DNA from 3 places in the Vibrio maritimus genome. Region 3 is predicted to be linked to each of the others. Evidence: predicted binding sites of a transcription regulator. Region 3 holds the regulator's gene; each other region holds the start of a gene.
What was found. Region 3 encodes PurR, which represses purine synthesis genes. Its sites were predicted from a motif close to TNANGNAAACGTTTNCNTNA; they were not measured.
Positions count from the first base shown of each region.

Region 1: a site for PurR is predicted at 6,428-6,447, ahead of purM (phosphoribosylformylglycinamidine cyclo-ligase). Genes of this name have one in related genera too.
Region 2: a site for PurR is predicted at 6,826-6,845, ahead of pckA (phosphoenolpyruvate carboxykinase (ATP)). Genes of this name have one in related genera too.

Region 1 is NZ_CP090438.1:759,624-770,395, forward strand. Features, by position in the region: gene LY387_RS03435 (TIGR03503 family protein) at 1-295, shown strand, start outside; gene fadE (acyl-CoA dehydrogenase FadE) at 376-2,820, opposite strand; gene lpcA (D-sedoheptulose 7-phosphate isomerase) at 3,154-3,729, shown strand; gene LY387_RS03450 (class II glutamine amidotransferase) at 3,778-4,620, shown strand; gene purN (phosphoribosylglycinamide formyltransferase) at 4,680-5,318, opposite strand; gene purM (phosphoribosylformylglycinamidine cyclo-ligase) at 5,323-6,363, opposite strand; gene upp (uracil phosphoribosyltransferase) at 6,609-7,235, shown strand; gene LY387_RS03470 (uracil-xanthine permease family protein) at 7,315-8,556, opposite strand; gene LY387_RS03475 (DUF2066 domain-containing protein) at 8,816-10,003, shown strand; gene LY387_RS03480 (DUF2069 domain-containing protein) at 10,057-10,482, opposite strand; gene wrbA (NAD(P)H:quinone oxidoreductase) at 10,505-10,772, opposite strand, start outside.
Region 2 is NZ_CP090438.1:3,359,572-3,370,343, forward strand. Features, by position in the region: gene gspF (type II secretion system inner membrane protein GspF) at 1-665, opposite strand, end outside; gene gspE (type II secretion system ATPase GspE) at 667-2,160, opposite strand; gene gspD (type II secretion system secretin GspD) at 2,163-4,187, opposite strand; gene gspC (type II secretion system protein GspC) at 4,219-5,145, opposite strand; gene hslR (ribosome-associated heat shock protein Hsp15) at 5,408-5,794, shown strand; gene hslO (Hsp33 family molecular chaperone HslO) at 5,810-6,691, shown strand; gene pckA (phosphoenolpyruvate carboxykinase (ATP)) at 7,039-8,667, shown strand; gene LY387_RS15520 (AsmA family protein) at 8,777-10,669, shown strand; gene LY387_RS15525 (bifunctional GNAT family N-acetyltransferase/hotdog fold thioesterase) at 10,705-10,772, opposite strand, start outside.
Region 3 is NZ_CP090438.1:2,373,653-2,384,424, reverse strand. Features, by position in the region: gene glgC (glucose-1-phosphate adenylyltransferase) at 71-1,288, shown strand; gene glgA (glycogen synthase GlgA) at 1,290-2,747, shown strand; gene LY387_RS10805 (alpha/beta fold hydrolase) at 2,898-3,695, shown strand; gene LY387_RS10800 (DUF2007 domain-containing protein) at 3,676-4,008, opposite strand; gene LY387_RS10795 (TVP38/TMEM64 family protein) at 4,009-4,692, opposite strand; gene LY387_RS10790 (TfoX/Sxy family DNA transformation protein) at 4,811-5,401, opposite strand; cyclic di-GMP riboswitch class I at 5,519-5,607, opposite strand; gene purR (HTH-type transcriptional repressor PurR) at 5,787-6,791, opposite strand; gene torD (molecular chaperone TorD) at 7,129-7,782, opposite strand; gene torR (two-component system response regulator TorR) at 8,064-8,774, shown strand; gene LY387_RS10770 (Ig-like domain-containing protein) at 9,049-10,772, shown strand, end outside.

The sequences.
Region 1 (10,772 bases), 1.6 Mb from region 3:
ATCTGGAAGAGCCCTAGTGTTTGACTTGCCAGATAGAACTTTCAGTGTAGTAGGGGCAATTGATCTAGCAAAGGCAGAACAGATGCAGCAAGCGGCGCGAGAAGCACGTAAGAAGGCTGAGCAGGAAGCCCAAATACTGGCGCATAGGCAAGAAGTACGTAAAAAGGCGATAATTGCGATTGCCGCCGGTAACTTCATACTTTTGATTGTCGGTGGTCTCACCTGGTGGCTATTGAGGCGTCGAAAGTTGGCGAAAGCCTCGTTACCTGAGATGCAATTAAAGATGCCTAGTTAATTTAAGCTCACACCTTATAAGCACAAAAAAGCCAGCAAGATGAACTCTTGCTGGCTTTTTGCATTAATGGTTTGAAGGTGTTAAGCCACTTCTTCCATCGCTGGGTAAACTGGCTTTGCGGCGAGCTCCTCAGGGGAGAAGTCATCCACATTAATTGTGTACAGACGATGCGCCTCTGCGGTAGTGAGTAAGTTTGCCTCTTCTTGAGTAAGAATGCCTTTCTCTAGACCTAGCGTCGCGACTTTGTCCAATTGAGTGAAAGGACGACGCTGTTCTAGTGCTTTACATACCTTAGTAAAGACTGGCTCGGCGCGAAGAATGATATCAAGCGCTTGTTCGATTCGTCCTACAGCGTTGTGCTCAGTTGGCTCGAGGTATTGACCATAGCCAAGGCGAGTTCGAGCCGCACTCGGCGTTTGTAGGATGCGAGCGACTTGGCTATCTAACTTGTCTGAAGGGGCTTTACGCACCTTGCCAAATGGCAGCACAATGAGTCGCATCAAGCGACCAATCGCTTTGTTCGGGAAGTTCGCTAAGAAGTCATCAAGAGCCTGCTCCGTTTGTAGCAAGCTATCTTGCATACCCCAATGCAGTAGCGGTAAATCTTCGCTGTTGCGTCCTTCTGCATCATAGCGTTTTAGCGTTGCGCTGCTTAGGTATAGCTGACTTAGGATATCACCAAGACGTGCCGACAGACGCTCTTTACGCTTGAGTGACCCACCTAGAACAGCCATGGACACATCAGAAAGAAGAGCTAAGTTAGCGCTGTAGCGATTAAGCTGCTGGTAGTACCGCGTTGTCGCGTCTTTATGTGGTGCTGCTGAGCCGCGACCATCAGTGAGGCCAAGCCAAAAACTGCGAACCAAGTTACTGATAGTAAAGGCAACGTGACCTGCTAATGCCTTATCAAACTTGTCCACAGCATCTGAAGCAGATGAGTGAGCGGCCTCCATCTCATCAAGGACGTATGGATGGCAACGAATCGCCCCCTGTCCATAGATGATCATTGAGCGAGTCAAAATATTCGCGCCTTCAACGGTAATCGCAACCGGCGCGCCTTGATAGCCACGACCTAGGAAGTTCGATGGACCCAAGCAGATACCTTTACCACCAACGATATCCATAGCATCAATGACGCTGCGTTGGCCACGGTGTGTACAGTGGTACTTAACAATTGCTGAGATAACTGATGGCTTCTCACCTAAATCAATACCGGTGACGGTTAGGCGGCTCGCGGCATCCATGACATAAGCGTTACCGCCAAGGCGTGCTAATGGCTCTTCGATACCTTCCATGTGGCCGATGGGTTGTTTAAATTGACGACGGATGCGAGCGTAAGCGCCAGTCGCCAGAGCGGCTGTCTTGATGCCACCCGTTGAGCTTGAAGGCAGAGTAATACCACGACCTACTGACAAACACTCAACGAGCATGCGCCACCCTTGGCCAGCCATCTTTTGACCACCGATGATGAAATCAATCGGGACAAACAGCTCGTTTGCTCGAGTAGGACCATTTTGGAACGGTACATTAAGTGGGAAGTGACGATTACCAATCTCAACGCCTTTAAGATGAGTTGGAATAAGTGCACAGGTAATGCCAAGATCTTCAACATCGCCTAATAGACCGTCGGGATCTCTCAGTTTGAAAGCAAGACCAAGCACAGTCGCTACAGGTGCAAGCGTGATATAACGCTTGTTCCAAGTCAGCTTCATGCCCAATACTTCTTTACCTTCCCATTGGCCCTTGCAGACGATGCCAAAATCAGGAATGGAGCCTGCATCTGAGCCAGCCTCAGGGCTTGTTAGTGCGAAACATGGGATCTCTTTGCCGACCGCAAGCCTTGGTAGATAGTAGTCTTTTTGCTCTTCGGTACCATAATGTTGCAGTAGCTCACCTGGACCGAGGGAGTTTGGTACCCCCACCGTCGAAGACAAGACTGTTGAAACGGCGCAAAGTTTTTGCAGTACACAAGACTGAGCGTACGCAGAGAACTCAAGCCCGCCATATTGCTTCTTGATGATCATGGCGAAGAACTTGTTGTCTTTTAGGTATTGCCAAATTTCAGGTGGCAAATCGGCAAGCTCATGGGTGATTTGGAAGTCATTGACCATTGCACACACTTCATTGACTGGACCATCAAGAAACGCTTGTTCTTCTTCTGTTAGTTTTGAAGGCGTGATGTTTTGCAGCTTCTGCCAGTCAGGTTTGCCTTTAAATAATTCAGCTTCCCACCATACGGTACCGGCATCCAATGCTTCTTTTTCCGTCTGAGACATAGCCGGAAGCACTTTTCTAAACAGGGTTAGTGCTTTTGCTGACACCAGTGATTGTCTAATTGCAGGGACACACAACATAGCAATAGTGGCGACATATAACGCCCACATAATCGCACCAAACACGCCTAGTAGCGTGCCTAGCACCATAACTGCGGTGATAAACAGAAGGGATTTTGCCAATGACGCTCTTTGATAAAAACTAATACCAATAGCGCCAAGTAAGGCGACGAGTGAGAGCAAGATGTCCATGATGGTTCCTTTATCTGGGTACTTATTGTTGTTTTACGCAATGGTTGTTTTGGTTCGACTCATATTGTTTTATGTAAGGTAAGAGGTCGTACCAGTGATAATTGTAACTCAAATATTGCATAAATGTAAAATCCGAAAAGTAATTACTCTAATTGGTGCTAAATTGAGCAAGCGAAAACGCAGTCCATGTGCATATTTGTGCGTTGATTGACAATATTTCTCAATTCGATGAACAGGTAGGGTTACGTCTATCGACAGAGTTAAGGGTTTATAGGTAAACTCAAAGAGAACAGACATCAGGTGTATGTCGCAAAAAACAAAGAGAATAAACCTATGTACCAAGACTTGATTAGAAATGAGCTTAACGAAGCTGCTGAAGTACTGAACAAATTCCTTAGTGACGATCACAACATCGCTCAGATTGAAGCTGCAGCAAAGATGATCGCTGACTCGTTTAAACAAGAAGGTAAAGTATTGTCTTGTGGTAACGGCGGCTCTCACTGTGATGCTATGCACTTTGCAGAAGAGTTAACTGGCCGTTATCGTGAAAACCGTCCAGGTTACGCAGGTATCGCAATTTCTGATCCTAGCCACCTTTCTTGTGTGAGTAATGACTTCGGTTACGACTTCGTGTTCTCTCGCTACGTAGAAGCCGTAGGTCGTTCAGGTGACGTGCTATTTGGCTTATCGACATCGGGCAACTCAGGGAATATCCTCAAAGCGATTGAAGCTGCTCAAGCGAAAGGCATGAAAACCATAGCTCTAACGGGTAAAGATGGTGGTAAAATGGCGGGTGCAGCTGACATTGAAATTCGTGTACCGCACTTTGGCTACGCAGATCGTATCCAAGAAGTGCACATTAAAATCATCCACATCATTATTCAGCTTGTTGAAAAAGAAATGGAATAACAACGCACTGTTATTCTCAATGATCGGAACCAAAGAGTAGGAAACTCAATGTGTGAATTGCTTGGCATGAGCGCCAATGTGCCAACAGATATTTGTTTTAGCTTTACTGGCTTGATTCAACGTGGGGGCAATACGGGTCCGCACAAGGATGGCTGGGGCATAACGTTTTATGAAGGTAAAGGTTTTCGCACCTTTAAAGATCCACAACCAAGCTGCGATTCCAAGATTGCAGAGTTGGTACAAAACTATCCGATTAAAAGTAAGGCGGTAGTGAGTCATATTCGCCAAGCGAATCGTGGCAAAGTGAATCTTGAGAATACCCATCCCTTCACTCGCGAGTTGTGGGGGCGTTATTGGACCTTCGCACATAATGGCCAGCTAAGTGATTATCAGCACCTCGAAACGGGTCACTTTCGCCCAGTCGGGGAGACGGACAGCGAGCTGTCGTTTTGTTGGTTGTTAAAAAAGCTGGAGCAACGCTTCCCAGAGCCACCTCAAGATCTGATGGCAATGTTTGCCTATGTGGCAGAGTGTTGTGACGAGTTGAGAGAGCTGGGCGTGTATAACATGCTGCTGAGTGATGGTGAGTTTGTTATGACTTACTGTACCAACCATCTCTACTGGATTACGCGCAAAGCGCCTTTCGGCAAAGCGACCTTGTTAGACGAAGATGTTACAATCAACTTTCAAGAAGAGACGACGCCAAATGATGTCGTGTCGGTCGTCGCGACTCAGCCACTGACTGGCAATGAGACGTGGCATCGCATGAAGCCAGGAGAGTACAACTTGTTCCACTTTGGTGAGCTGGTTGCATCGAATGTCGATGATCTGGCAGATGTTCCATTTGCCGAGGCGAAACCGAAAAGCCAGGCACCGACTGAGCCTCTCTAAAACAGAAAAAGCGAGTGACAAGTCACTCGCTTTTTTATTTCATTCACAGGTCAATGCGCTTACTTGTCAGCGTAACCTTGTGGTCCAAGGGCAATGCCGTCAAGTAGGGCTCTACTGCCATCCATTTGCAAACGGTCTTCTACAAACCATTTCACGACAAGAGGGTAGATCTTATGCTCTTGGCTTTGAACACGTTGCTCTAGTGTTTCAACGGTATCGTCATCGAATACAGGTACTTTTGCCTGAAGCACGATAGGACCACCGTCAAGTTTCTCAGTCACAAAGTGAATGCTGGTGCCGTGGTGCTCATCGCAGTTCTCGATAGCACGTTGGTGCGTATTCAGACCAGGGTACTTAGGCAGTAGCGAAGGGTGAATGTTAATCATTCGACCCATGTAGTGACGAACGAACTCACCACTCAAGATTCGCATGTAGCCAGCCAGCACTAAAAGATCTGGATTATGTACATCAATACGGTGCATCAACTCAGCATCAAATGCCTCGCGTGTTTCACTTAGCTTAGGATCAAGGAACTCTGCCTCGGCGCCAGCTTTGCGAGCACGTTCTAGTGCAAATGCGGATTCTTTATTCGAGAAAACAGCACGGACTTTAGCATTTGTGATAGTCGACTCGCAGGCATCAATAATTGCCTGCAAGTTAGTACCATTCCCTGAAACTAAAACAACGATATTCTTCATGAAATTAATTGATCTCTACTTGCTCTTCACCAGCTTCTGCAGTCGCGATCTCACCAATTACCCAAGCGTTCTCGCCTTCAGCTTTTAGAAGCTCAACCGCTGCGTCAGCTTGCGCTTTAGGTAGAGCAACGATTAGACCTACACCACAGTTGAAAGTACGGTACATTTCGAATGTATCAACGTTGCCTTTCTCTTGTAGCCAGTTGAAGATAGCAGGCCATTCCCAGCTGTTACCGTCGATAACTGCTTTTGTGCCCTCTGGCAGTACGCGTGGGATGTTTTCCCAGAAACCGCCGCCAGTGATGTGAGAGATAGCGTGGATATCGTGCTCAGCGATCATTTTCAGAGCTGATTTGATATAAATTTTTGTTGGTTCTAGTAGGTGTTCACCGATGGTGCGCTCACCTAGCTTTTCGTTCTTATCTGCGCCAGAAACTTCAAGAATCTTGCGGATAAGCGAGTAGCCGTTTGAGTGTGGACCGCTTGAGCCAACAGCGATAAGTGCATCACCTGCGGCTACTTTTGTGCCATCGATAACTTCAGATTTCTCAACGACACCAACACAGAAGCCAGCGACGTCGTAATCTTCGCCTTCGTACATGCCTGGCATTTCTGCTGTTTCGCCACCAATTAGTGAACAACCAGCTTGTACACAGCCTTCAGCAATACCAGAAACTACGTCTGCAGCGGTATCAACATCTAGTTTGCCAGTTGCATAGTAATCTAGGAAAAATAGTGGCTCTGCACCTTGAACGATAAGATCGTTCACACACATAGCAACAAGGTCGATACCGATAGTGTCGTGCTTGTTCATGTCTAGTGCTAGGCGTAGTTTTGTGCCAACACCGTCTGTACCAGAAACAAGTACCGGCTCTTTGTATTTTGTTGGCAACTCACATAAAGCACCAAATCCACCGATGCCTCCCATTACTTCAGGGCGACGAGTGCGCTTAACCGCGCCTTTAATACGGTCAACTAATGCGTTACCTGCATCAATATCTACACCAGCGTCTTTATAGCTTAGGGAAGTGTTGTTTCCGCTCACGGGACAGTCCTCGATAAATAAATGGATGTGAAAAGCGGCGCTATTCTAACAGGGGTTTAAACAAAAAGGAAAACGTTTGCGTAAGAAAATACAAACTATTTTCCGAGAAAGCTAATCTATTGATTTGACGTTGCTAGATCGACTTTTAGTGCTAACAAAGGGCATTTTAGCCACATTGCTGACTGAAATAGTGAAAGAAACCATGTATAATTTGCAGGTTTTGTAAAATTTAGCCGGAGTTGGACATGAAAGTTGTTGAAGTTAAACACCCTCTAGTAAAACACAAATTGGGTTTGATGCGTGAAGGGGACATCAGCACAAAGCGTTTCCGTGAACTAGCCACTGAAGTTGGTAGCCTGTTGACGTATGAAGCGACTGCAGACTTTGAAACTGAGAAAGTGGCGATCGAAGGTTGGAATGGTCCTGTAGAGATTGACCAAATCAAAGGTAAGAAAGTGACTGTAGTGCCAATCCTGCGTGCTGGTCTTGGCATGATGGACGGTGTACTTGAGCACATGCCAAGCGCGCGTATCAGTGTGGTTGGTATCTACCGTGATGAGGAAACACTTGAGCCTGTACCTTACTTCAACAAGCTAGCGTCTAACATCGACGAGCGTATTGCTCTAGTTGTTGACCCTATGCTGGCAACAGGTGGTTCAATGATTGCAACGATTGACCTACTAAAAGAAAAAGGCTGTAAGCACATTAAAGTATTGGTTCTTGTTGCTGCGCCAGAAGGTATCGAAGCGCTTGAGAAGGCACACCCAGATGTTGAAATGTACACAGCAGCTATCGATGAGTGCCTAAACGACAAAGGCTACATCGTACCTGGTCTAGGCGATGCAGGCGATAAGATCTTCGGTACTCAATAATTACCGATTAGCTAGCGCATATAGACTAGCGCATATAGAAAAGGCTGACAGTGTGTCAGCCTTTTTTGTGCCCGAGGAATTAATCTTCCATCTGCGCATTATCAACCACTTTGTTTTCACCTAGGTCATCTGGCAAGATTTGGTTAAGAATGATTGCCACAATACCACATAGGCTCACACCTTGAAGGCTGAAGTCACCGATGCCAAATGCCATGCCGCCGATACCAAATACAAGGGTGATAGCAACAATCACTAGGTTACGTGACTTGTGAAGATCGACGTTGTTCTTGATTAGTGTGTTAAGACCGACTGTCGCGATAGAACCAAATAGCAGAATCATGATGCCGCCCATCACCGGGACAGGGATCGTCTGCAAAATAGCACCTAGCTTGCCAACAAGTGCTAGTACGATTGCCGTCACCGCTGCCCAAGTCATGATCACTGGGTTAAAGGCTTTAGTCAGCATAACAGCGCCGGTTACCTCACTGTACGTAGTATTCGGCGGCGCGCCAACCATTGATGCTGCGATCGTTGCCACACCGTCACCTGTAATCGTGCGGTGAAGGCCAGGCTTCTTCAAGTAGTCTTTGCCCGTTACGTTTGAGATGGCGAGCATATCACCCACGTGCTCAACCGCAGGAGCGATAGCCACAGGAAGCATAAACAGAATCGCATTGATATTAAATTCTGGTGCAGTGAAGTTGGGTAGTGATAGCCAAGACGCTTGAACGACAGGTGTAAAGTCTACAACACCAAAGAATAAGCTCGTCACGTAACCGGCCAAGATACCACTTACGATAGGTAGTAGCTTCAGGAAGCCTTTGGCGAACACACTCACACTGATAGTGACCAGAAGTGAAATCGCAGAGATCCAAAGCGCGGCATTACCATCGATAAGTTGTACTGCACCATCGCCTGTTTTACCTAGCGCCATGTTTACCGCAACAGGTGCAAGACCCAAACCGATAACCATAATTACAGGTCCAACAACAACAGGTGGCAGTAATTTGTGGATAACCTCAACGCCTTTCGCTTTGATCACAGCGCCCATGAGTACATAGACGATACCAGCAGCCATCAAGCCACCCATGGTCGCGCCGACACCCCAAGTTTGCACACCAAACATAATAGGTGCAATGAAGGCGAACGAAGACGCTAGGAAGATAGGCACACTGCGACGAGTCACCAATTGGAACAATAGCGTGCCGACACCAGCACCAAACAGTGCAACGTTAGGATCAAGTCCAGTTAGAAGAGGTACGAGTACCAAGGAGCCAAATGCGACGAACAGCATTTGCGAGCCTTGTAAGATCGTTTTCATAATGTTTTTCCAAGCAAGTCAAAAAAGAGTAAGCAAAACGTGCAGGATTCTAACACTTCGCAATCGTTTACTTAATGATCTATTTAAATATTGCTGGATTTTTGTTGGATAAATCTCAATAGCTTGGCGCTATTAGTATTGGATCCGCCAATGGTATTGAGTAAAAACACATATTGACCAAACCTTGAAGCAGTGAGCTTGCTCCAAATCCCATACTTGCTTATCATTTCGGCTTATCTGTTTGTAATTTAGGATGCTTATGCGTTATTTAGCTTTGTTGTTGGCTGCTGCGTGTGCTTTGCCAGCGTATGCGTTGACAAAAGTCGATATCTATTCGACCGAGGTCGTTGTGGACTCAGAGCAGCCGAATGCTGATGAACTCGCTCGCCAGCAAGGTATGTTGGATGTGTTGGTGAAAGCAAGCGGTGACTCAAGTGCGGCAACAAACCCAGTAGTCAAGAAGGCACTAGGCAAAAGCTCACAATACATTACTCAACTTGGCTATACCCAGGTTGATGGGCAACAAGCGATGCGCCTGACCTTTAATAGTCAGCAAATCAATACACTACTTACTCAGGCTGATTTGTCATCGTGGCCGGTAGAGCGTAAAAACGTGATGGTATGGCTTGTAGAAGATAACGGTTATGACCGCTCTATCGTATGGGAGCACACCAACTCCGCGAATGCGAATCAGCTGAAAAAGGAAGCCAACCGTCGTGGTTTGCCACTGACTTTTCCAATCGGTGACTTCGATGACATTACTGGCGTTCAAACGACCGACCTTTGGGGTGGCTTTGTAGAACCTATCGCACAGGCTAGTTTACGTTATCCTGTTGATGCCGTTGCCGTGATTCGTCTTCAGGGCAACAGCCTTCGTTATACTCTGTATGACCAAACGCCGGATAAATTGGGCAAAAACACCTTGGCACCAATTACCGGTTCTGCCTCTGGCGAGCTGGCTGTTGCGACAGCAATAGACGAAATCAGTGACTACTACGCAGCTCAAAACGCTTCAACCGTGTTGGGCGAAAGTGCTGGTATGGTTACCGTGTCTTTCTCGCGCATTAGCAATGCCGATGCTTTCTTCACGCTAGAACGCGCACTAGGCCGTTTAGCGTCTACAGCTAAAGTTGATGTTGCTGAGATCAATGGCGATGAAGTAACAGTACGAGTATCTCTGCTTGGCTCACTTGAGTCGTTCGAGGAAGAGGTGCTTAGACTGGGTTTAGTGAAGAAATCAGAGCAAATCGAGATGGAAGATAACCAAGTTGTAGTACCAGAAACTGAGGTGACTGAGACAACAGATGGTTCACTGCCACAGGATAATGCGGTAGACGCGAGCGGTGAGGTGAGTACTGAGACCCCTGTATCTGAAAGCGTGCAAGCACCTTCAGTTGACGTTGCTCAGCCTGTGGGTCCAGCATTACGGTTTGAATGGTTGTACTAGAAATACCTAGCAAAAAGGAGGCGTTAGCCTCCTTTTTTGTATCTAATATACGCTTATTTGCCAAACCGTTCGCGCTCTTTTTTTTCCACGGAAGAGAGCCTTGGCAACTTGAGACCCATCTCCTTACCTTTGAGGCGCGCGTAGACGGTATTACCGACAAATGCCAAGCTGGTCAAAACAAGTTCAACGGCTGCTAACCAACGTTCCCCTTCGTCTGCATAGAGCAAAGTCAGTGCGTGCAAAAAGTAGAGCATTAAAACAAAATTAGCCCAAGCATGAGTGTAGGGCTTACCCGCCAAAATACCAGGCAGTGGTAGTAATAGCGGAATCATCCAAGCTACGGTGAGAGCAATAGGGTTGATGTGTGGGTGTGGCGACAAAAAGCCATGCCAAAGCCCAACCCAACATAACAAGGCAAAGTTTGCCGACAGGGCGAAAGCGCGCATGTTAGCGGTGTTGATTAAAGTATTGCTGGTCATTGTTGTACCTAATCCCTGATACCTAGTTGTGCTTGAGCTTGTATGCTGTAGAAGCTAATCGTTGCCCTAGCGCAGAGGCGAGTGCAAGTTCATCATCACTGAGCTGAACACTTGAGTTGGCAACATGAGATGCACCATAGGGGGTGCCTCCTGTTGTGGTCGAGTGCAACTGTGGTTCACTGTATGGAATACCCATAATCATCATACCGTGATGAAGCAGCGGTAACATCATGCTCATTGCCGTACTTTCTTGTCCACCATGCATTGATGAGGAAGAAGTAAACACGCAA
Region 2 (10,772 bases), 990 kb from region 3:
CTCGATGATAAGAGAAATTGCGTCGATGCGGGTAACTCTTGTCCCATCTGTACAAACTGACCGACAATCTTAGGCACCACGGCAGCAAGCAGAAATGCCACAATCGCGACCGCAAATACCACCAGCACAACAGGGTAGATCATCGCTTGCTGCAGTTTGGAGCGCATTTTTTGTCGATTCTCAGCATAATCCGCCAACCGCTCCAAAATAGAATCTAGGTGCCCTGACTTCTCCCCTGCCGCGACCATAGAGCGAAACAGTTCATCAAAAACGTGTGGGTAGTCAGCTAAGCTATCTGACAGGGTATAACCTTCAGTAACCTTAGAGCGGATTGCTGCCAACATGGTTCTAATGCGTGGCTTCTCCGATTGCTCAGACACCGCTTTTAGACATTCCTCAAGCGGCATGCCCGATTGTACTAAGGTCGATAGCTGTCTGGTTATGAGAGCCAAGTCAGGTGTGCTCAAACCTCGTTTGAACATCGGCTTGGCATTGGTATTGCCCGATGAGCCAGATTGAGCCTTGCCTTTCGCCTCAACAATATCAACCGGCATCAGGCCTTGCTCTTTTAGGCGTTGGCGTGCCTGACGAGCGTTATCGCCCTCAATGAGCCCTTTGACTTGTTTGCCCTTCGCATTGAGAGCTTTGTATTCAAACGCTGCCAAGTTACGCTTCCTTCGTCACACGCATGACTTCTTCTAGCGAGGTCACGCCAAGTTTTACCTTGTGGAAGCCATCATCACGAATACTTGGCGTATGAGAGCGTATGGCTTTTTCAATCGCCTGCTCACCGGCTTCGTCATGAATCAGTGACTGCACGGTATCGTCAACCATCAACAGTTCGTGAATACCAGTACGTCCACGGTAGCCTTTGTGGTTACAGTGCTCACAGCCCACCGCTTTATGTAGCGTCAGTGGCTGCGCTTCTGTTAGACCAAACAGTTGCTTGGTGGCCGAGTCAGCTTCGTAAGGCGCTTTACAATCATTACAAAGCGTTCGTACCAATCGCTGAGCAAGAACGCCCAACAAAGATGACGAGATAAGGAATGGTTCAATACCCATATCACGCATACGCGTAATCGCACCAACTGCAGTGTTAGTATGAAGCGTCGACATCACCAAGTGACCCGTTAAGGACGCTTGCACCGCAATCTGCGCCGTTTCTAAGTCACGGATCTCACCAACCATCACCACGTCAGGGTCCTGACGCAAAATAGCACGCAACCCACGAGCGAACGTCATATCAACCTTTGGGTTCACCTGAGTCTGCCCAATACCATCGATATCAAATTCGATAGGATCTTCTACGGTCAGTATGTTGCGCTCGTTACTGTTGATCTCTTGTAAGCCCGCATACAGGGTGGTCGATTTACCTGAACCCGTAGGACCGGTGACTAGGATAATGCCGTGCGGACGTTGGATGAGGTGTCTAAATTTCTCGTGATTCTCAGGCGTCATACCTAGACTGTGCAGATCCAAGCGTGTTGCGTTTTTATCGAGAAGACGCATCACCACACGCTCACCGTGTGACGACGGCATGGTCGACACACGTACATCCACCGCTCGACCACCAATACGTAGCGAGATACGACCATCTTGAGGAACACGCTTTTCAGCGATATCCAGCTTCGCCATAACTTTAACGCGTGAGACCAAAAGCGGCGCTAGCTTACGACTTGGCGCGAGAACATCACGCAATACGCCATCAATTCTAAAGCGAATCGACAGCACTTTTTCGAAGGTTTCGATGTGAATATCCGACGCGCCCTCTTTAATCGCTTCACCAAGCATGGCGTTGATAAGCTTGATAATCGGTGCATCATCGTCAGACTCAAGTAGGTCTTCGTCTTGAGGGAGCTCTTCCGCCAGCGAGAAAAAGTCGTCACTATCTGCACCAATGTCTTCCATCAATTGGCGCGCTTCAGATGAGTCACGCTGATAAGCTTGAGTCAGTTTGGCATCGAACTCACTTGATGGTAGAGAGTGCAGCTCGAAGGGTCTACGAAAGACCCTTTTCACCTCTTGCAATGCGTTGAGTGCAAGCGGCTCTACATAGTAGAGCACCGACTGCTCTTCATGTGCTTCAAACACCACTTTAAAGCGATTAGCAAAGCTAAACGGCAGGCGGTTTGCCAAAGGGCGATGCTCTAAGCTTTCCATAGTTAGTTCGCTTCTACTTGATCGATAAAGGCTTGAATCTCTGAAGGATAACGATCGGTTTCGTTAAACTCAGGTAGTACCGGAATAAAGCCGTCGTCCATTAATTTCAGACCTTTGTCTGCCTTAAACAGCTGCTCAGCACGAATGTAGTTATACTTACGCTGAGTAATACCATCGGAGGTCATGCCATCACGAATAATGGTTGGCTTGATGAACACCATTAGGTTCTTTTTCTCAACGGTGGTCGATGTAGAGGTAAACAGGCGACCTAGGTAAGGAATGTCACCCAGGAACGGAACTTTGGATTCACTCTCTGCAGCACGCTCGTCAATCAAACCACCAAGCACCAGCATCTGACCATCTTGGATCATCACAGAGGTATTCAACTGACGCTTGGCAAAGCGCACGTCTACCGCACCGTTGGCGCCCAGTACGTTCGATACTTCTTGCTCAATGTTGAGCTGTACTGAGTTACCTTCGTTGATCTGCGGCACAACCTTCAGCTTGATACCCACTTCTTTACGATCGACGGTCTGGAACGGGTTGCTGTTGTTTGAGCCTGCGGTTGAGCCCGTCAAGACTGGCACCTCTTCACCGACAATAAACGAGGCTTCACCGTTATCCATTACGGTAATACTTGGTGATGACAGAATGTTCGAGTTGGATTGACTCGATACCGCGGTAATTAACGCGGTCCAGTCACCCAAGGCAATACCCACAGCGGCACCTTGAACACCACCCAAGGCACTTGCCAATGCACTGTAGTCACCACTGGTTGTCGTTTCTACGTTGTACGGATTGCCATCTGAGTCGACACGCGTTTCTGTTGTTTTCTGATCTTTGGCTTCTTCCATACCGACCATAACACTGCCGATAGACGCACCTGTATTACTAAACTGAACCACACCACCGTTGGATAGCGAGCCCCATTGAACACCTAAGTTGGCACCATCGACATCCGCCAGTTCGACAATCAGTGCTTCAATCAACACCTGTGCACGACGAATATCGAGCTGAGAAATAACCTCAAGCAGCGCTTTCATGATATCTGGCGGCGCAGTAAGTACTAACGCATTGGTATCTGGGTGAGCGGCAATCATGACCTCTGTGCGGTTCGCGGTCGAACCTGATTTCGAGCCCGATTGCTTTTCCTTTTGTAGGTTGTCTGATACGCCCTTCAGCACATCAACAAGATCTTCAGCTTTCGCGTATTTTAGATATTGAACGCGGTTGTTGCCTTTGGTCGCCATCTCAATATCAAGCTGGCCAATCAGACGACGTAGACGTTGACGAACTTTTGGATCGCCTGAAATAAGAATGGAGTTGGTACGCTCATCCGCCACCAGCTTAGGTTGAAGCAATGCAGGCGTATTCTTTGCGTCGGTGGTTTTGTTTAGCGCATCGACAATACGCACCATTTCAGCTGCTGATGCGTTTTTAAGCTCAACGACTTCCACTTCTTTGTCGCCTGCCTGGTCAACGCGACGAATGATATCCGCCAGACGGTTAACAACTGCAGCACGACCTGTAATGAGGATGATGTTTGCTGGGTCGTAGTGGACTACGTTACCTGCCCCAGCATTATCATTTAGCTGTCTTAGTAGCGGTGATAGTTCACGTACCGAAACGTTCTTCACCGCCACAACGCGCGTTACTACCGTATCACCGGCCGTAATGTCGGTATCGCCAACGACTGGGATTGCCGATGTCTTCGCGTCTTTTGCCTTAATCACTTTCAGAATGCCGTTGTCCATCTCAACAACCGCAAAGCCATATACCTCAAGTACATTTAGGAAAAAGCTGTAATACTGCTCTTCATTGAGGACGTCGTAGCTGCGTACGTCGACTTTGCCACGTACTGACGGATCAACGATGATGGTCTTGTCGAGGTTTCGCCCGACAATATTGATAAACTCATGAAGGTCAGTGCCTTTAAAACTGGCGCTAAATTCATTGGCTGATACCGCTGGGACAGCCAATAGGCTCCCCATCAATAACCAGGTACTTGTTTTAAGCCAACTTTTCACTTAATGCTCCCTTGTAATACTGTCCACATGACTAAAATTGGATAAAGATGTCATGTTGCTGTCCATCGCGCTCAACGGTGAGGTTTAATTCTGTCAGTTCAGTGATGGATTGATAAATCTGTCCCATAGCCGCAGGGTCGGTCAGGTCTGCACCGTTAAGTGCTACGGCGATATCGCCATTTTGTAGACCAACCGAGTTAAATAACTCAGGATCTCGTCCTGGGCTCACTCGATATCCCTTCACCTGGCCGTCACGCTTTACTTGAGAAAGCCTAACGTACTGAAATATTTGCTGTGGGTCTTGAGTAATTGTGTTACGAATCGCTGCTAGCTTTTCTTCTGCATCTACTGGGTTGTTACCAACCACATTGGATGCTGCTGCTTGAGGTCGTTGATTTAACTCAAGCTTTTTATATTCGAGTCCTTCAAGCATAACGGTCTCGTCACGACCTGCGTTGGAGATGATAATACGATCAATTAATACCGCATTGATGGTTGCTCGAGTGCCATCAATTTGCTCACCAATACCATAGGTGCCTTGCTTACCACGATTAGCCACTACTGCTAAGCTTAGGTCAGGATTAGAACTCACGACAGAACCCACCAGCACCACATTCAAACGACTTTTTGGCGCATCGGTCACGACAGGGGCTTGTACCACTTTTTGTTCTCGGTTGTAAGCACCGAAGATATTGGCGTTATTAATATCTGAAGATTGCAGCTTGGCGGTTTGTGATGAGTTCGCAGTGCTTACTGCCGCTGGCGGAGCCCAACGCGTCACAGAATGAGATTGGGGAAACAACTGCCATAACAACGCACCCGCGATCCAACAAGAGATCACAAGTAACACTAACGTCAGAAGTAAACTGATTTGAGGCTGATACTGCGTGCAACGTCTTAAGAGTGAGGTCAAAGAGGCAGCGGAGACACTGTTCGCCGATATAGATAATCCTTTCACTCTCTAACTTCCTGCTTGGTAATGAACTTTCCAGTTATTCACTATGTTATAAATCCAATGATATAAGCAACTTTTGCTTCCTGCCAACCGACAGAATATAGCATAACTAGTATTACAGTAATGCGAATACGTGTTTGGGGTTGAATTTTTTAGACCCAAGCACCATTTAGTACACCAATAGCAAGATAAAAGTATCACTAGTTCCGTACGGTAAGTCATGACTGACTTTTTGCCGTCACTTACTTAGAAAGTAGGATTCACGATGAGTTCCGAGAATAATTCTGTTCGATTGGATAAATGGCTGTGGGCCGCTCGCTTCTATAAAACCAGAAGTATCGCGCGAAATATGGTCGATGGTGGCAAAGTCCACTACAATGGACAGCGCTCGAAGCCGAGTAAAATAGTGGAATTGGGAGCTGTCATCGCTCTACGCCAAGGTAACGAAGAGAAAACCGTGGTCATTGAGCGTATTTCAGATCAACGCCGAGGTGCACCGGAAGCCCAGACTCTCTATAGCGAAACCTCTGAGAGTATCGCAAAGCGAGAAGACAACGCGTTGAAGAGAAAGCTGCACGCACACAACCCAAGTCCTGAACGTCGACCTGACAAAAAGCAGCGTCGCGATATCATTAAATTTAAACACCAATAAGCTGGAGCTTCCTCAATGGCTAACAACATACTTAACCGCTACCTTTTTGAAGAACTGTCTGTGCGCGGCGAACTCGTGCAAATGGATACAGCTTATCAAGAGATTCTATCGAGCAAGGAATACCCTGCGCCGCTACAAAAGCTGCTGGGTGACCTGCTGGTATCAACAAGTCTACTTACAGCGACACTGAAGTTTGAAGGTTCGATTACCATGCAACTTCAAGGTGATGGTCCAGTATCGCTAGCAGTTATCAATGGCGATCACAACCAGAAACTCCGTGGCGTTGCACGCTGGGAAGGTGACATTGCTGATGATGCAACTATCCACGACATGATGGGCAAGGGCTACCTTGTGATTACGATTACTCCGGACAAGGGTGAACGTTATCAAGGTGTTGTCGGCCTAGAAGGCGACAACCTATCTGAGGTACTAGAAGGCTACTTCGAGCGCTCTGAACAGCTTAAGACGCGCCTCTGGATCCGCACTGGTGAGTTTGAGGGCAAACCTCACGCTGCAGGCATGATGCTGCAGGTAATGCCTGACGGCACTGGTACACCAGAAGACTTCGAGCACCTAGAGCAGCTTACTGACACCATCAAAGATGAAGAGCTGTTCGGCCTAGATGCGAATACCTTACTGTACCGCCTATACAACCAAGACAAGGTTCAAGTATTCGAGCCGAAAGAGGTTGAATTCTTCTGTGGCTGCTCGCGCGAGCGCAGTGCCAATGCGATTGTGACTGTCGCACAAGAAGAGATCTTCGAGATCATTGCTGAAGAAGGTCAAGTGGCGCTTCATTGTGACTACTGTGGCACGACTTACGCGTTCGATGAAGCGGAAGTCAAAGCGCTTTACGCGGAAGCAAATTCAGACACGGGTGACAAGACGATCCATTAATCGTCACTCGACTCCAATCCAAAAAGCCAGATCGCTAGCGATCTGGCTTTTTTTGTTCTTTTTATTTAACAGAATTGCAAAAAACATGAACAGAGCATCTAACCAAATACGTAAATGATGTGTTACATTTGATCTAGCGCAAAGGTTTGCTTTGAGGAGAAATTAGCCCAAATTCAATATGTGATAGAACACTTAAAACCATCAATAACTGATGACTAATTTTTGAACTACCTCCCTGTTTTATCGGATATCCGTTGCTAGCATGGAGTTCAAAATAAAAAACAAAATAACAAATAAACAATTACTACAATTTTAAAATCCCTACAAAAATCCAATAAGGAGCACCTATGACCGTTATGGACATTAACAAGGCTGCACAAATCGATCTTACCAAGTACGGAATCACTGGCGTAACTGACATCGTTCGCAACCCAAGCTACGAACAGTTATTTGAAGAGGAAACTCGCGAAGGTCTGGAAGGCTACGAAAAAGGCGTAGTCACTGAGCTTGGCGCCGTTGCTGTAGATACGGGAATCTTTACTGGACGCTCTCCTAAAGACAAATTTATCGTTAAAGACGCTACAACAGAAGAACACATGTGGTGGACAAACGATAAAGTCAAAAACGACAACAAACCTATGTCCCAAGAGGCATGGAATGACCTTAAAACGCTTGTCACTGGTCAACTATCCAATAAACGTCTATTCGTGATCGACGGATTCTGCGGTACCAACCCAGATACACGTCTATGTATCCGAATCATCACAGAAGTCGCTTGGCAGGCTCACTTCGTGAAAAACATGTTCATTCGTCCAACCGAAGAAGAACTCGCAACCTTCGAGCCAGACTTCGTGGTTATGAATGGTGCGAAGTGCACTAACCAGAAATGGCAAGAGCACGGTTTGAATTCTGAAAACTTCACAGCATTTAACCTAACCGAAAGAATGCAGCTTATCGGCGGAACATGGTACGGCGGCGAGATGAAGAAAGGTATGTTCGCAATGATGAACTACTTCTTGCCACTGCGTGATATTGCATCGATGCACTGTTCTGCCAACATGGGTCAAGAAGGCGACGTTGCTATCTTCTTCGGCTTGTCAGGCACCGGTAAGACAACACTTTCAACCGATCCTAAACGTGCACTTATCGGTGACGATGAGCACGGTTGGGATGACGATGGTGTGTTTAACTTCGAAGGCGGTTGCTACGCGAAAACAATCAACCTATCTAAAGAAGCTGAGCCAGACATCTATAACGCTATCCGCCGCGATGCGTTGCTAGAGAACGTAACGGTTCGCAATGACGGCTCTATCGATTTTGATGACGGCTCGAAGACAGAGAACACCCGTGTTTCTTATCCACTTCACCACATCGAGAATATCGTTAAGCCGGTATCAAAAGGTGGTCATGCGAATAAAGTGATCTTCCTTTCTGCTGATGCATTCGGCGTACTACCTCCGGTTTCTAAACTGACGCCAGAGCAAACCAAGTACCACTTCCTATCAGGCTTCACTGCGAAACTAGCCGGTACTGAGCGTGGTATTACAGAGCCAACACCAACCTTCTCTGCTTGTTTCGGTGCGGCGTTCTTGACACTTCACCCAACTAAGTACGCGGAAGTGTTAGTTAAACGCATGGAAGCTGCAGGTGCTGAAGCTTACTTGGTTAACACTGGTTGGAATGGCACAGGCAAACGTATCTCTATCCAAGATACACGTGGCATTATCGATGCGATCCTAGATGGCTCTATCGAGAAAGCAGAAACCAAGAACATCCCTGTATTCAACCTAGAAGTTCCGACTTCACTTCCAGGTGTCGACCCTGCGATCCTAGATCCTCGTGAAACTTACGTTGACCCGCTTCAGTGGGAAAGCAAAGCAGCAGATCTTGCACAGCGCTTTATCAACAACTTCGATAAGTACACGGATAACGACGAAGGTAAGTCATTGGTAGCAGCGGGTCCTCAGCTCGACTAATACTTGGATAGATATCCAACTTTTTAATACCAGCCCCTCAATTTGAGGGGCTTTTTTGCGCTATACGCGCTAAATTATTGTTTATGTTGAAAGCTTGGACATACGTTTCGTGGTAAGAAAGATTGTTGCGCTGTTTGTCGCCGTATTGGCACTGGGTCTACTGACCATATTGATCGTGTTCGGTTTACTGCATACCCAATATGCAAAACCGATGGTGATCTATACCCTAGATAAAGGACTCGGCATTCACGTTAAAAGCGAATCGATTCAATACCATTATCCAAATCAGGTCATTTTCCAGAACGCTCGATTTGAGCTTCCTGATCAGCAGCCTGTGGAAGTCGCTGAGCTTTCCGTCTGGCTATCTACTCAGCTCTCTACCAAACAGCCGATCACTATTCATGAGCTCTTGATCGACGGCGCATCATTATCCGCATCGCAGACACCATCAATAACGCTGCTAAAACAATGGCAGATCGAGAATATCGCACTCGATCATATTGATTACAGCCATGGCGAGATGATCATCAACGATCTTCGACTACAGCTAACCGGCATCGAGTTTGGCGATAGTGTCATAACCAGCAAAGGAAACGTGCAGCTTCAAGCCTCTCAGTTCTACTATCAAGGCTCTTCGCTGCGAAACCTATTAGTCGATGGGGAGTTGGATGGCGATAACAGCAAAATACTCGGTGCCTCGTTTACATGGAATAAATCCAGTATCTCGACACAAGCACAAATACAAAATGGACGTTGGTCACTGGTCAATACCACAATAGATCGATTGGACTTAGATGCCACAGCCCAAGATGATCCATTACTTTCAATTCTTAAGGAGCACGTGGGTCATATCAATAGCTTAGATATTCTCAACTCAACGCTAAGCAATCATGATATGACCGTCGACAACATCAGCGCTTCTTTAGAGAATATTGATTTGGATAAATCGCTTTGGAAACAATCCGAAGCCTATATCTCTGTTGATGCAGACCAACTCATATGGCGCGGCTTTGAGTTCATCGAACCAACTCTAGAGGTTTACGCAAATGAAGAGCGAATAGAGGTTGCGGACCTCGATACCCAACTAGAGCAGGGTCGCATCCAGCTTTCCGGCTACTTGAAGCCCAATGAAATAAAGCTCGATAAACTTGAAGTAGATGGCGTTAAATACATTCAAGAGGGAGACAAACCTTCTCTATTAGACCTGTTTGCAGATGTGAGCATTGATGATCTCAAATCCGTCGCCATTGATCGCGTTGCTATCAACCGCTCACAATGGATTCAGCTTTCGACAAAGCCATTTTGGCAAGTCACTGGATTTAATATGGAAGCTTCTGACTTACTGCTAAAAAGAGACTATCAATGGGGACTCTGGCAAGGCAAAGCAACAGCATCGGCTAATAGCGCCAGTATTGATAAGATACTTGCTAACCAGGTCATCATGGAGACAGAAAGCAAAGAAGGAAAATGGCAGTTAAACCGTCTCTTCATCCCATTCGAGCAAGGCTACTTTACCTCGACGGCAAGTTTAGATTTTGGTGCACCGAGTCAGCCTCTCGCACTTAATGCGAAAGCATTTTCCCTCCCTCTCGCATTGACGCAGTACTTGTTTGATTCTGATGACATTCAACTGACAGGTACCGCGGATTTAGACCTCGATATCAGCGCCCTTATCGCAGATAACCTCTCTCTTTCACAGACGCTGTCAGGTAGCCTAAGCAGTAGCTTTTACAACACTGAAATCCAAACCCGACATTCGGAGCAGCCTCAAGCACTGGAGGTTACGCCCCTCAAGATGACGGCTGACAGAGGGGTAATAGAGTTGGAGTCTCTAGAAATATCTGGGGGGGACATTGAGGGCTCTGCGGGCGATTCAATAGACCTTCATTCCCAGTCGATGCAAGCGGTCACCATTAAGTTAACCGAGACTTGCAAGGCCGAATACGAACTACACATTCTGACCGGAGAGGTGGTCTCCTCTCCTTTAGACGCCTGTCCTTAAACAAAACCCCTATCTATAAGATAGGGGTTTTTCTATTAGCTCGATAGCAGCTTGTCTTGGTAGTTGGGTAACAGCATATAGGTCCCAACGAACTCCACCGCGG
Region 3 (10,772 bases):
TAGATACCCCCCAAATAAATACATTTAGTGTCTAGCAACATGGAAAGCTGTAATAAAAACGGAGTAATCAATGGCTGGTGTTTTAGGAATGATCCTTGCTGGAGGCGAAGGTTCTCGCCTACGTCCTCTTACGGAATCTCGCAGTAAGCCTGCAGTCCCTTTTGGAGGAAGCTATCGCCTTATAGACTTCGCACTTAATAATTTTATTAATGCGGACTTGATGCGAATTTACGTTCTTACCCAATTTAAATCTCAATCCCTGTATCAGCATATGCGCAAAGGTTGGAACCTGACGGGCATCACTGACCGATTTATTGACCCAATCCCAGCTCAGATGCGCGACGGTAAACGTTGGTACGAAGGCACCGCTGATGCTATCTACCAAAACGTTCGCTTTGTCGAACTTGCCAACCCTGAGCATGTTTGTATCTTTGGTTCTGACCATATCTACAAGATGGATATCCGTCAGATGTTAGACTTCCACAAACGTCGTGAGGCGAAACTTACGGTTTCTGCGCTGCGTATGCCGTTGGCAGAAGCATCAGAGTTTGGTGTTATCGAGGTCGATGAAAACGGCAAAATGATTGGTTTTGAAGAGAAACCAGAGAACCCGAAATCGATTCCTGGTCACCCTGATATGGCACTGGTGTCTATGGGTAACTACATCTTTGAAGCAGAAAGTTTATGCAAAGAGCTCCGTCTTGATGCTGAGAATGAAAACTCGAGCCATGATTTTGGTAAAGACATTATTCCTAAGATGTTCCCTGAAGGTGGCGTTTATGTTTATGATTTCTCTACCAATAAAATCAGCGGCGAGAAGGATACAACGTACTGGCGTGATGTAGGTACTATCGACTCGTACTGGGCTGCTCACATGGATCTGCTTCATGAAGACCCTGAGTTCTCACTGTACAACCGCAAATGGCCACTGCATACGTATTACCCACCATTGCCACCTGCTACCTTTGTGGATGCTGAGCACGAAAAGATCAAAGTTACCGACAGCTTAATTGCTGGTGGTAGTTACGTACGTGGATCATCAATCTTCAAATCAGTACTCGGATTCAGAAGTAACATTGCTGCTGGTTCTATTGTGAGTGAATCTGTTATTCTAGGAGACGTTAAGATTGGTGCGGGTTGTACAATCAAGCGCGCAATCATTGACAAGAATGTTGAAATTGCCCCTGGAACTGTGATCGGTGAAGATCTAGAACTCGACGCGAAGCGTTTCCATGTGTCTCCAGGTGGCATCGTTGTCATCAAAAAAGGGACAAAAGTTGGATTCTAGAATGAGAAACATAGACGTATGGTTTCCAGTTTCAGAAGTTCAGGGACTTATTAAAAGTGGAGGCTTGGCAGATGTTGCCAAGGCTCTGCCGAAAGCTCTGCAAGAACTTGGCAAGGACGTAGCCATCACTCTGCCAGGCTACCAAAAATTACCAAACAAGGATCAGTATGAGTTCGTGCTAGCCACTGAGCTAGAGCATTGGCCTCATACACCTTATCAAGTCAAGAAAACCCATCTCGATGGTGTCGAAGTCTACGTCATTGAATGTGACCGTTACTTTGACCGTCCAGAACTGTATGCAGAACACAACCGAGCGTACGCTGATAATGGCGAGCGCTTTGGATTTTTCGCAGCAGCCAGTCTGGATGTGTTACCAAAGCTAGGCATTAAGCCTGCAATTGTTCACGCGAATGATTGGCACACAGGTCTTATCCCATTCTTGCTTAAGACTCGTTACGCTGAAGATGAGCGTTTTCATGGTACTAAGTCAGTACTGACAGTGCACAACGCGATTTTCAAAGGGATTTTCTCTTACAGTCAGTTAGAGATTATTCCTGAGCTTCATCTCTCTGGGATGGAGTTTCTACAGTACGGTGACGGCTGGGTAAGTACATTGCGAGCGGGTATTGCTTTTGCAGATAAGATCAATGCAGTGAGCCCGAACTATGCCGCTGAGCTGGTGACACCGTTAGGCTCACATGGCTTGGTTGATGATTTCGTTCATCGTGCCAAAGATCTCCATGGCATCGTTAATGGATGCGATTACTCAGAGTGGAACCCAAGCCATGATGAGTATTTGCCTGAGCATTACAACGATGACTTAGAAAGCATGCTAGCGGGTAAACTCGCATCAAAAACAGCGCTACAAAAAGAGCTCGGCCTACCAGAGCGTGAAGTGCCGATGATTGGCATGGTTTGTCGCTTGACGCACCAAAAAGGTTTTCACTACATCCTTCCTATTTTGGATAAGTTCCTAAAGAATGACGTTCAAGTCGTCATTATTGGTACGGGTGAGCCGCAAATTGCTTCTCATCTTAATGATCTGGCGGAAGAGTTCTCTGATAAGTTGGCGTTTGTCGAAGCTTACAGCAATCGCTTTGCTCATCTGGTAGAAGCAGGGTCAGACTTCTTCCTTATGCCTTCTGAGTTTGAAGCGTGTGGTTTGAACCAAATTTATAGTATGGCTTATGGTACTTTACCAATTGTGCGTAAAGTCGGCGGCTTGAAAGACACGGTTATTGATTTTGATGATGACCCTAACAATGCGACTGGATTTGGTTTTGTTGAACCTTGCCATGACGCCTTGTTAATTGTCCTGCAACGCGCACTGCTATTCTATCTGCAACACCCTGAGCAGATGCATGAAATGCAGCTTCGCTCAATGCGAAAAGACTTCAGTTGGACTGAGTCAGCCAAAGAGTACGTCAAGATGTACGACCTGGCGCTCGAGGCAAACTAGAGCAAACACTGAAAAGCGGCGTTATGCCGCTTTTTTTTATAATCGACTACACTTGTAAATCATTTTTACCAAAATTCCTGTTAGTTTTTGTCCGTAAAACGGCGAATTATGGTAACGTAACGCCCACATACATCACGAAACTTGAGAACTATGTCAGAGAGCTTGCTATTCCATAAAACTTATCAGCACCCAACGAGTAATGAGTGGGTGGTATTCGTACATGGGGCAGGCGGAAGCTCAAACATATGGTTTAAACAGATTCGAGCTTACCGAGAGCACTTTAACCTGCTGTTTATTGATCTGCGCGGTCACGGTAAGTCAAACCAACTCCTTAAAGACATTATGTCGAACAAGTACACCTTTAAAGAGGTGACGCTGGATATCGTCAAAGTACTTGATCATCTTAAGATTCAGTCAGCTCATTTTGTCGGTATGTCTTTGGGAACGATTATTGTGCGCAATATTGCCGAGTTGGCACACTCTAGAGTTCGTTCCATGGTCTTAGGTGGTGCAGTCACTCGCTTTAATACTCGATCGCAAATTCTGGTGAAAATTGGCAACTGGAGTAAGCACATTATCCCTTATATGTGGCTTTACAGCTTGTTTGCGTACATTGTTATGCCGCAAAAAGGCCAAAAAGAATCAAGGCTGCTATTCGTCCGTGAAGCGAAAAAATTGTGCCAAAAAGAGTTTAAGCGTTGGTATCGTCTAACGACAGAAGTGAACCCTCTCAACCGCTACTTTAAAGACCGAGAGTTGCCGATTCCGACTTTGTATCTGATGGGTGATAAAGACTATATGTTTATTAAGCCAGTCAAAGAGATGGTGGCTGAACATAAGTCCAGCCGTCTATTAGAGATCAAAGATTGTGGTCATGTGTGCAATGTTGAGCGTCCAGAAGAGTTCAATAAGCACTCAATAGATTTCATTAAGTCTGTGGCATCGTAGCTGTTTGTGGCGTCTGACAGTTCCAGCAGACGCCAAATTGCGCTTCGTTAGTCTCATGGCAAGCTGGACATACCCACGGCACGTTACCGCTTTTCTCAGCCTGTTTTTGCCAATCTTGAATGACAGCTCGTGCCATCATTTCTTGCTCTTTGTTGAAAAGCCAAACGTAGGGTAGTGAATTTTCGTCAAACGGTACTTCCCCTCGTAACCCGAAAACACCTTCGCCTCGTACTTCACACTCGATACCTTCAGCCATCAACTGCTGTTGGACAATATGTGTTTCTGGTGGGTTATTGCCTACAAATATCTTCATCTATTCCTGTACCTGTGGCGAGCGAGAGATTTTTCCCATAATCCATTTAGCAATAAGTGGGAACAAACCGAGTAGGGCAAATGATGCCAACACGGTAGGGGAAACAATACCGGATAGACTGTCAATATTCGCTAGCTGAGTACCCGCATTGAGGTAGACTGCAGTTCCTGGCAACATACCCAGTTGACTCACCAAGTAATATTTAGAGACTCGAATTGGCGTGAGACCCATTAATAAGTTAATCAAGAAAAATGGGAACACAGGAATGAGTCTTAGAGAAAATAGATAGAAAGCACCGTCTTTTTCGACACCTTTATTGATCGTCTCAAGTTTCGAACCGAACTTACTTTGTACCCAATCGCGAAGTAGGAAGCGACTGCTCAAGAATGCCAATGTAGCGCCTATGGTACTCGCAAATGAAACAAGCAGTAAACTAGTCCAAAAGCCAAACAGTGCTGCGCCAAGTAAGGTAACCACGGCAGCGCCTGGAACAGAGAATGCAGTAATCGCTATGTAAGCGAAGAAATAGGTGAGGGCAGCAGCCACAAAGTTCTCATTGATGTATTCACTCAGTGCTACTTGCTGTACTTTTGCGTTTTCTAGTGTGAGATGTTGACCAAAGTTGATGCCCAAATAAATGACGACAGCAACCAAAACCAATCCTAGTATCAGCTTCTTGCTCATGACGATATCCTTTTGATGACTCAGTATTAGTGTAGTAGAAAGGCTGAGTATGTTTTTCCTTTCAACTAATACAAAAAAATCAGCCATAAGGCTGATTTTTTCTCGAGATGACCGTAACTTAATTAATTAAGCTAGCCAGTTCGTCTCTTTTAGTCTGAGGAATCACAGACCAATGAGTACCATTTATCGCACCTTCAAGAGCCCATAAAAGCTCTAAACCTACGGTACTTGAATGGGTTCTCTGAATGGCCTTGAAAGCCTCAACCGAACCATGATCCTGAAGTTCAACCACTGATTCAATGCCTGCTTTTTTGAGCATGCGCTCAGTGGCAAGGCGAAGATTCGGAAGGTCTTTCAGGCGATTAGGTTTCGCTTCGGATTGTTGCTCTTTCTCAGTTTTCGCGAACTCGAGTGCCTGTTTAGCGTGATCGAGAATACCTTCTTGATCTTGCCAACAGTCTTCAGGTAACGCGAAGTACTTAGTAACAACGGGAAATCCACGCTTTTTATAAACATAAGGCTTGTAACCCAGTTTTTTGAAGGTGGATACGGTCTGACGGTTAGTTCTGATATGTAATTTGTTATTCACTGCTAAGGCAAACATCGTATCATCTACGAAGATGCCAAATCCCCCAAACATGGAGCGAGACTTTACTCTTCCAAGCTGAGCGAATAATTGCATTGAATTTTTTAGTATAGGATTATCCATGCTTTATTCTTTTCTCGGTGTTATTGATTGTGTCACCAGAATCAGGTCCGAGAGTATAGCAATCAGGTGTCAGAGCTCTGTTAGGCATATGCCATAACTGAGTCTTCTCCCCTTGCCATCGGCAACCCCGCTACCTATCAATTAAAAATTGGTTTAGGCCGGAGGCTTTGCGTCCCACCCTTTCAGATGGTTTGCCCTGTGCGTGACTTCATTAGAATAAATGAAAACGACATAAGCCTATGATTACTCAGTTGCAAAAATGTGATGTTGGTTCAAATAATGGTGGGTTATTTGTGCTTGAGGGTGCGTAAAAAACTAACAATCGAGAGAAGAAAACTTGAATGGGGTTCAAAAAAAAGTGCCTGGAAAGGCACTTTTGTCAGCATTATGTAAGGCTTTTGACAGAGTCTCGTTCAACAATCTCTGGGTGCATTTCGAAAATGCGCTTTTCATGACCTTTATCTTTGATTCGTTCTAATAGAATCTCAAACGCGTTTTTACCGACACGACGTTTAGGTTGGTGAACCGTGGTTAGAGGTGGCGAGAAGTACTCAGCCAGCTCGATATTATCGTAACCAATGACAGAGATGTCCTCAGGTACGCGCACACCCAGTTGTTGTAGGCGACTCATCAGGCCAAACGCCATGGTGTCGTTGAAACAGAAGATAGCGGTAGGTCGGTCTTCCATTGCAGCAATACGGTTAGCTGCGATAACCGCTGTATCGCATTCGAAGTTGCCTTCAAGAATACGATCGTCTTTCATCTCGATACCTGCCTCAGCAAGGGCACGTTTGTAACCGATGATACGCTCTTGGCACACGGCTTTCTCCAAGTGACCGCTTAGACAAGCAATATCAGTGTGACCTTTTTCAATCAGGAACTTCGTTGCGAGATAACCGCCTTCTTCGGAGTTATCGATGATCTTGTCCGCTTGTGAGCTTTCTGGGCCCCAGTCCATGATAACTTTAGGAATGTCGGCGTGACGATCAAGCATCTCTAGCAGCTCTTCGGTAAGATCAGAGCACATCACGAGGATGCCATCCACGCGTTTCTCTGCCAGCATGCGAATGTAATCGCGTTGCTTTTCATACACACCACCAGTGTTACATAGGATCAGCGTGTAGCCTTGGCGGTAGCAGTAGCTCTCAACACCATCGATAACCTCAGAAAAGAACAGGTTAGTTGATTGAGTCACTAACATACCAATGGTTTTCGTTGAGTTACATTTTAAGCTACGTGCAACGGCGCTTGGTGCGTAGTTGAGTTCGTCGACCGCCGCCATCACTTTTTCTTGAGTTGCTTCAGCAACAAAGCGAGTCTTATTAATAACGTGGGATACTGTGGTCGTTGAAACGCCTGCAAGGCGGGCGACATCTTTAATAGTTGCCATAGTGATATCCTATTAGTCGCGGCTTGATAATTAACGTTGGTACCGCTTCAAGTATAGTGGTCTTTGCAAACATATAACGCTATGTTGTTGTAAACATAGTATTTGGCTGCGAAAACCGAAAGTTGCATGCAAGCCACGGCGAAAAAAGCTCAGAGCGTAGATTTCAACAGGTGTTTTTGGACACAAGTCCGCGTTGAATGCCAAGGGCATTTGCATTTAAACGGCGGATTGTAGACTTAGGTTTGGGCGCTGGCAATGACTTATCCAATAAATTTATAACTAAAGCGCAAATTAATTCTCACAGATGTGATGCAAATGATTTGCGCTTTAAGGTTGGCTAGCCTTGCTCACCCTCTAGGTAGGTGTAGTCAAGTTGGCAGAATGCTTCGAGTAGTTTAGCGGCAGAGGCATAAAACCCAAACTCGTCGTTGGTTTGGCATTTCGCAACAAACTGAGGTAGCCATGTCATCAAGTAGTTCTTGATGAACTCTGCTTGCTCGTGCAGCGCATCGTTCATATGTGCTTCCGCTTCAAGCTCATTGGAGCGAATGATTAAGTTGCCTAGAAAATCTAGCTCGATCGCGAGGTGATCCGCTGGCTCATTTAAGTCCTTATTCACTGCCACACTGTGCTTAGCTAACAGGTCAGCCATATCCTGTGCAGGTTGATCATTTAAAAGACCAGACTTACCAATATACATAGAGGCATAAGGCAATGCGCCATGCTTGTCCGACTTTAAAAATAGATCGCAAAAATCGGCAGAAAGCTCTAATTGTGCGTCTTCTCTGACTTGAAGGCGGTTCAAGGACTCTGTAAAGACCTGAATGGGTTCTTTTAGGGAAGGGTTTTCTCCTAAGCCAGATAAGAAAGAGCGAATTTCAGGGCTATGGTATTTGTTGAGTTCATCATCAGTGAGCTCGGCAGCGAATAGGCTTGAAAGCCACCAATAGATTTCTGCGCGTTGCTCATTAAATGCTTTGATTTCTTGCATTTGAATAATCTCCAAAAATGATAACTCTATTTTAGCCAATAAAGATGAATAGCAATAACTTGTTGTGTGAAAAATTGAGTTAACTTATGAAAAAATAAGACAAAAATTAATTTCTTTAAGGGTAAGTTAACACGAGTATTCGTTGCATATGAGACGCAATCGTTTTGGTTGTTTTGAATCAAAAAATAGTAAGGTTTCCATGCCTATGAGGGGATGTAGACTAGAATTGTGAATGTTTATGAATAGAATGTCCCTGTCATGACAAGATTGAGAAACCACAGATGAAATATCACGTTTTGGTTGTAGAAGATGACGTAGTCACTCGCAGTAAGCTGGCTGGCTACTTCGAAAATGAAGGCTACTTGGTTAGCGAAGCTGAAGATGGTCAGACGATGCGTCAGGTGCTGGAAGAATCCAGTATCGATCTCGTTATGTTAGATATTAACCTCCCTGGTGAAGATGGTTTGATGCTGACAAGAGAGTTAAGAAGTCAGTCAGACATTGGAATCATTTTGGTGACCGGTCGCACCGATAGTATTGACCGTATTGTTGGCCTTGAGATGGGTGCAGACGACTATGTCACTAAGCCGTTTGAGCTACGTGAACTGTTAGTGCGAGTAAAAAACCTATTGTGGCGTATTTCACTAGCGCGCAAACAGCCAGTACTTGAAGAGTCAGTGCAAAACGAGCATGTGGTTCACTTTGGTGAATGGACGTTCGATAAGCAGCGTCGTTCACTGACGAATAATGGCGACCCTGTAAAACTGACCAAGGCTGAATATGAATTGTTAGTTGCACTCTCAACGTATCCAAATCAAGTTCTGAGCCGTGAGCGTATCCTCAATATGATCAGTCATCGAGTTGATGCGCCGAACGATAGAACCATTGATGTTCTTATCCGTCGCATGCGTGCCAAGATGGAATCAGATCCAAAGAATCCACAGATATTTATCACTGTCCATGGCGAGGGCTACATGTTTGCTGGTGATTAAAGTCGGCTAGCGTGTAGTGATAGAAAATGCTCCAGTTGTCTCTTTGATAGCTGGAGCTTTTTTATGGGAGCAATGTAGAGATACTTGGTCGTTGTATATGCAACTTGTAACTATTTTTGTTAACTGACTCGCGTGAGAAGTCGGTGCTTTCTGAGTCGGAAAAAGACTCTATAAACCTGAGCTAGTTTGAAAGTGGCGTCGTTTCCGTTGAACTGCCTCTATTGGGCAGCATTGATTGGCAACGACATTCTTTGGTTCAACAAAAGGATTTTCCATGACCAAGCTACAATTAGGCTCTATTCCAATATTTAAACGGTCAGTGAATTTGTCGCTGATGCTTACCTCGAGTTTACTGTTTTCTGCACCAAGCTTGGCAGTACAGTGTGACAGTTTTCCTATTTGGGACGACGGCACAAGTTACAACGGTGGCGCTCAAGTTCAATGGCAATCATCGGCGTACCAAGCGAACTGGTGGAACCTGAACGCTAACCCTGTTAACCACTCCGAACCTTATCAAGAATGGTCATTAATAGGGGCCTGTGATGCTGGTGGCACAAACGCTGCTCCCTCAGTGACGATTACTTCTCCAGCCTCCAACGCACAGTTAGCCTCAGGAAACCAAGTCACCTTCTCTGCATTGGCCGAAGACAGTGATGGGGAAGTTCGAGAGGTGATATTTGAGCTGCAAGGGGCGCAACTGGCAGTGCTGTCGAGCGCTCCTTACCAAGTAACTTGGTTGACGGAAAGTGGCAATTATGAACTGGTAGTGACAGCCATTGATGATAAAGGTGCGTCGACACAATCGGCTCAGACATTCTCAGTCGTAGACGCATCTAATCAACCACCTGTTGTTACCTTGACCAGTTCGAAGACTCAAGTTTCGGTAGGAGATAGTGTCCAGTTTACCGCAGAGCCCTCAGACTCGGATGGTACCATTAGCAAGGTTGAATTTAGTGTCAATGGTGCACTAGAAAAGTCTGTGACCGTCGCTCCTTGGGTCATGGATTGGATATCAACCGCTGCGGGCAGCTATACGATACAAGCCGTTGCGACAGACGATAAAGGCGCGACGTCCCAGTCGCAAGTTATCACGGTTGAAGCCATAGCATCGGCAGGAGGTAAATGCTCAGGTGCGACAAACTATATCGCTGGCAGTAGCTACGCAACCGGGCAGAATGTGGTCAACAATGGCGAGCTCTATCAGTGTCTTGTTGGCGGCTGGTGTTCATCTGACTCGGCATGGGCTTATGAGCCTGGCGTTGGACAGTACTGGCAAGATGCCTGGAGTGGACAGGGTGCCTGTGCGACAGCACCAAATATTGAACTTATTTCACCGGTAGAAGGCGAAACGGTTCTATTAGGAAGTGATGTCACTATCCTTGCGAATATTGAGGATCTAGATGGAACAGTTGCCGATGCTGAGGCATTCGTGAATGGTACGTCAATAGGCTTAGTGACGGCATCACCTTATCAATGGACGTGGAATGCGGTGGGACAGGGCTCTGTAGATTTACAGGTCATTGCTACTGACAATGAAGGTAACAGCAATCAGTTAAACACAAGGGTATCAGTGACTGATCAACCTATGGTCGCTACGATTACTTCTCCTTCTTCTGGCGATGTCGTCGCGATTGGCAAAGCTGTGACTGTGAATGCGAATGTCAGCTCCCTGCAGAGTGAGGTGGCTAAGGTTGAACTCTACGCGAATGGTCTTTTGGTCAGCGGTGACACCACAGCGCCGTATCAGTTCTCTTGGACGCCAACGACCATAGGGAACTATCAATTGAGTGTCATCAGCACGGATCTGCAAGGGAATACGGTGACGTCTGCTAGCGTTGGCGTGTCGGCAAAATCTGTAGTCCAACCGAAACATAAGCTCATCGGCTACTGGCACAACTTTGTCAATGGTGCGGGCTGTCCAATCCCACTTAACCAAATGTCGAAAGACTGGGACATTATCGACATTGCTTTTGCTGACAATGATCGTAACAGTAATGG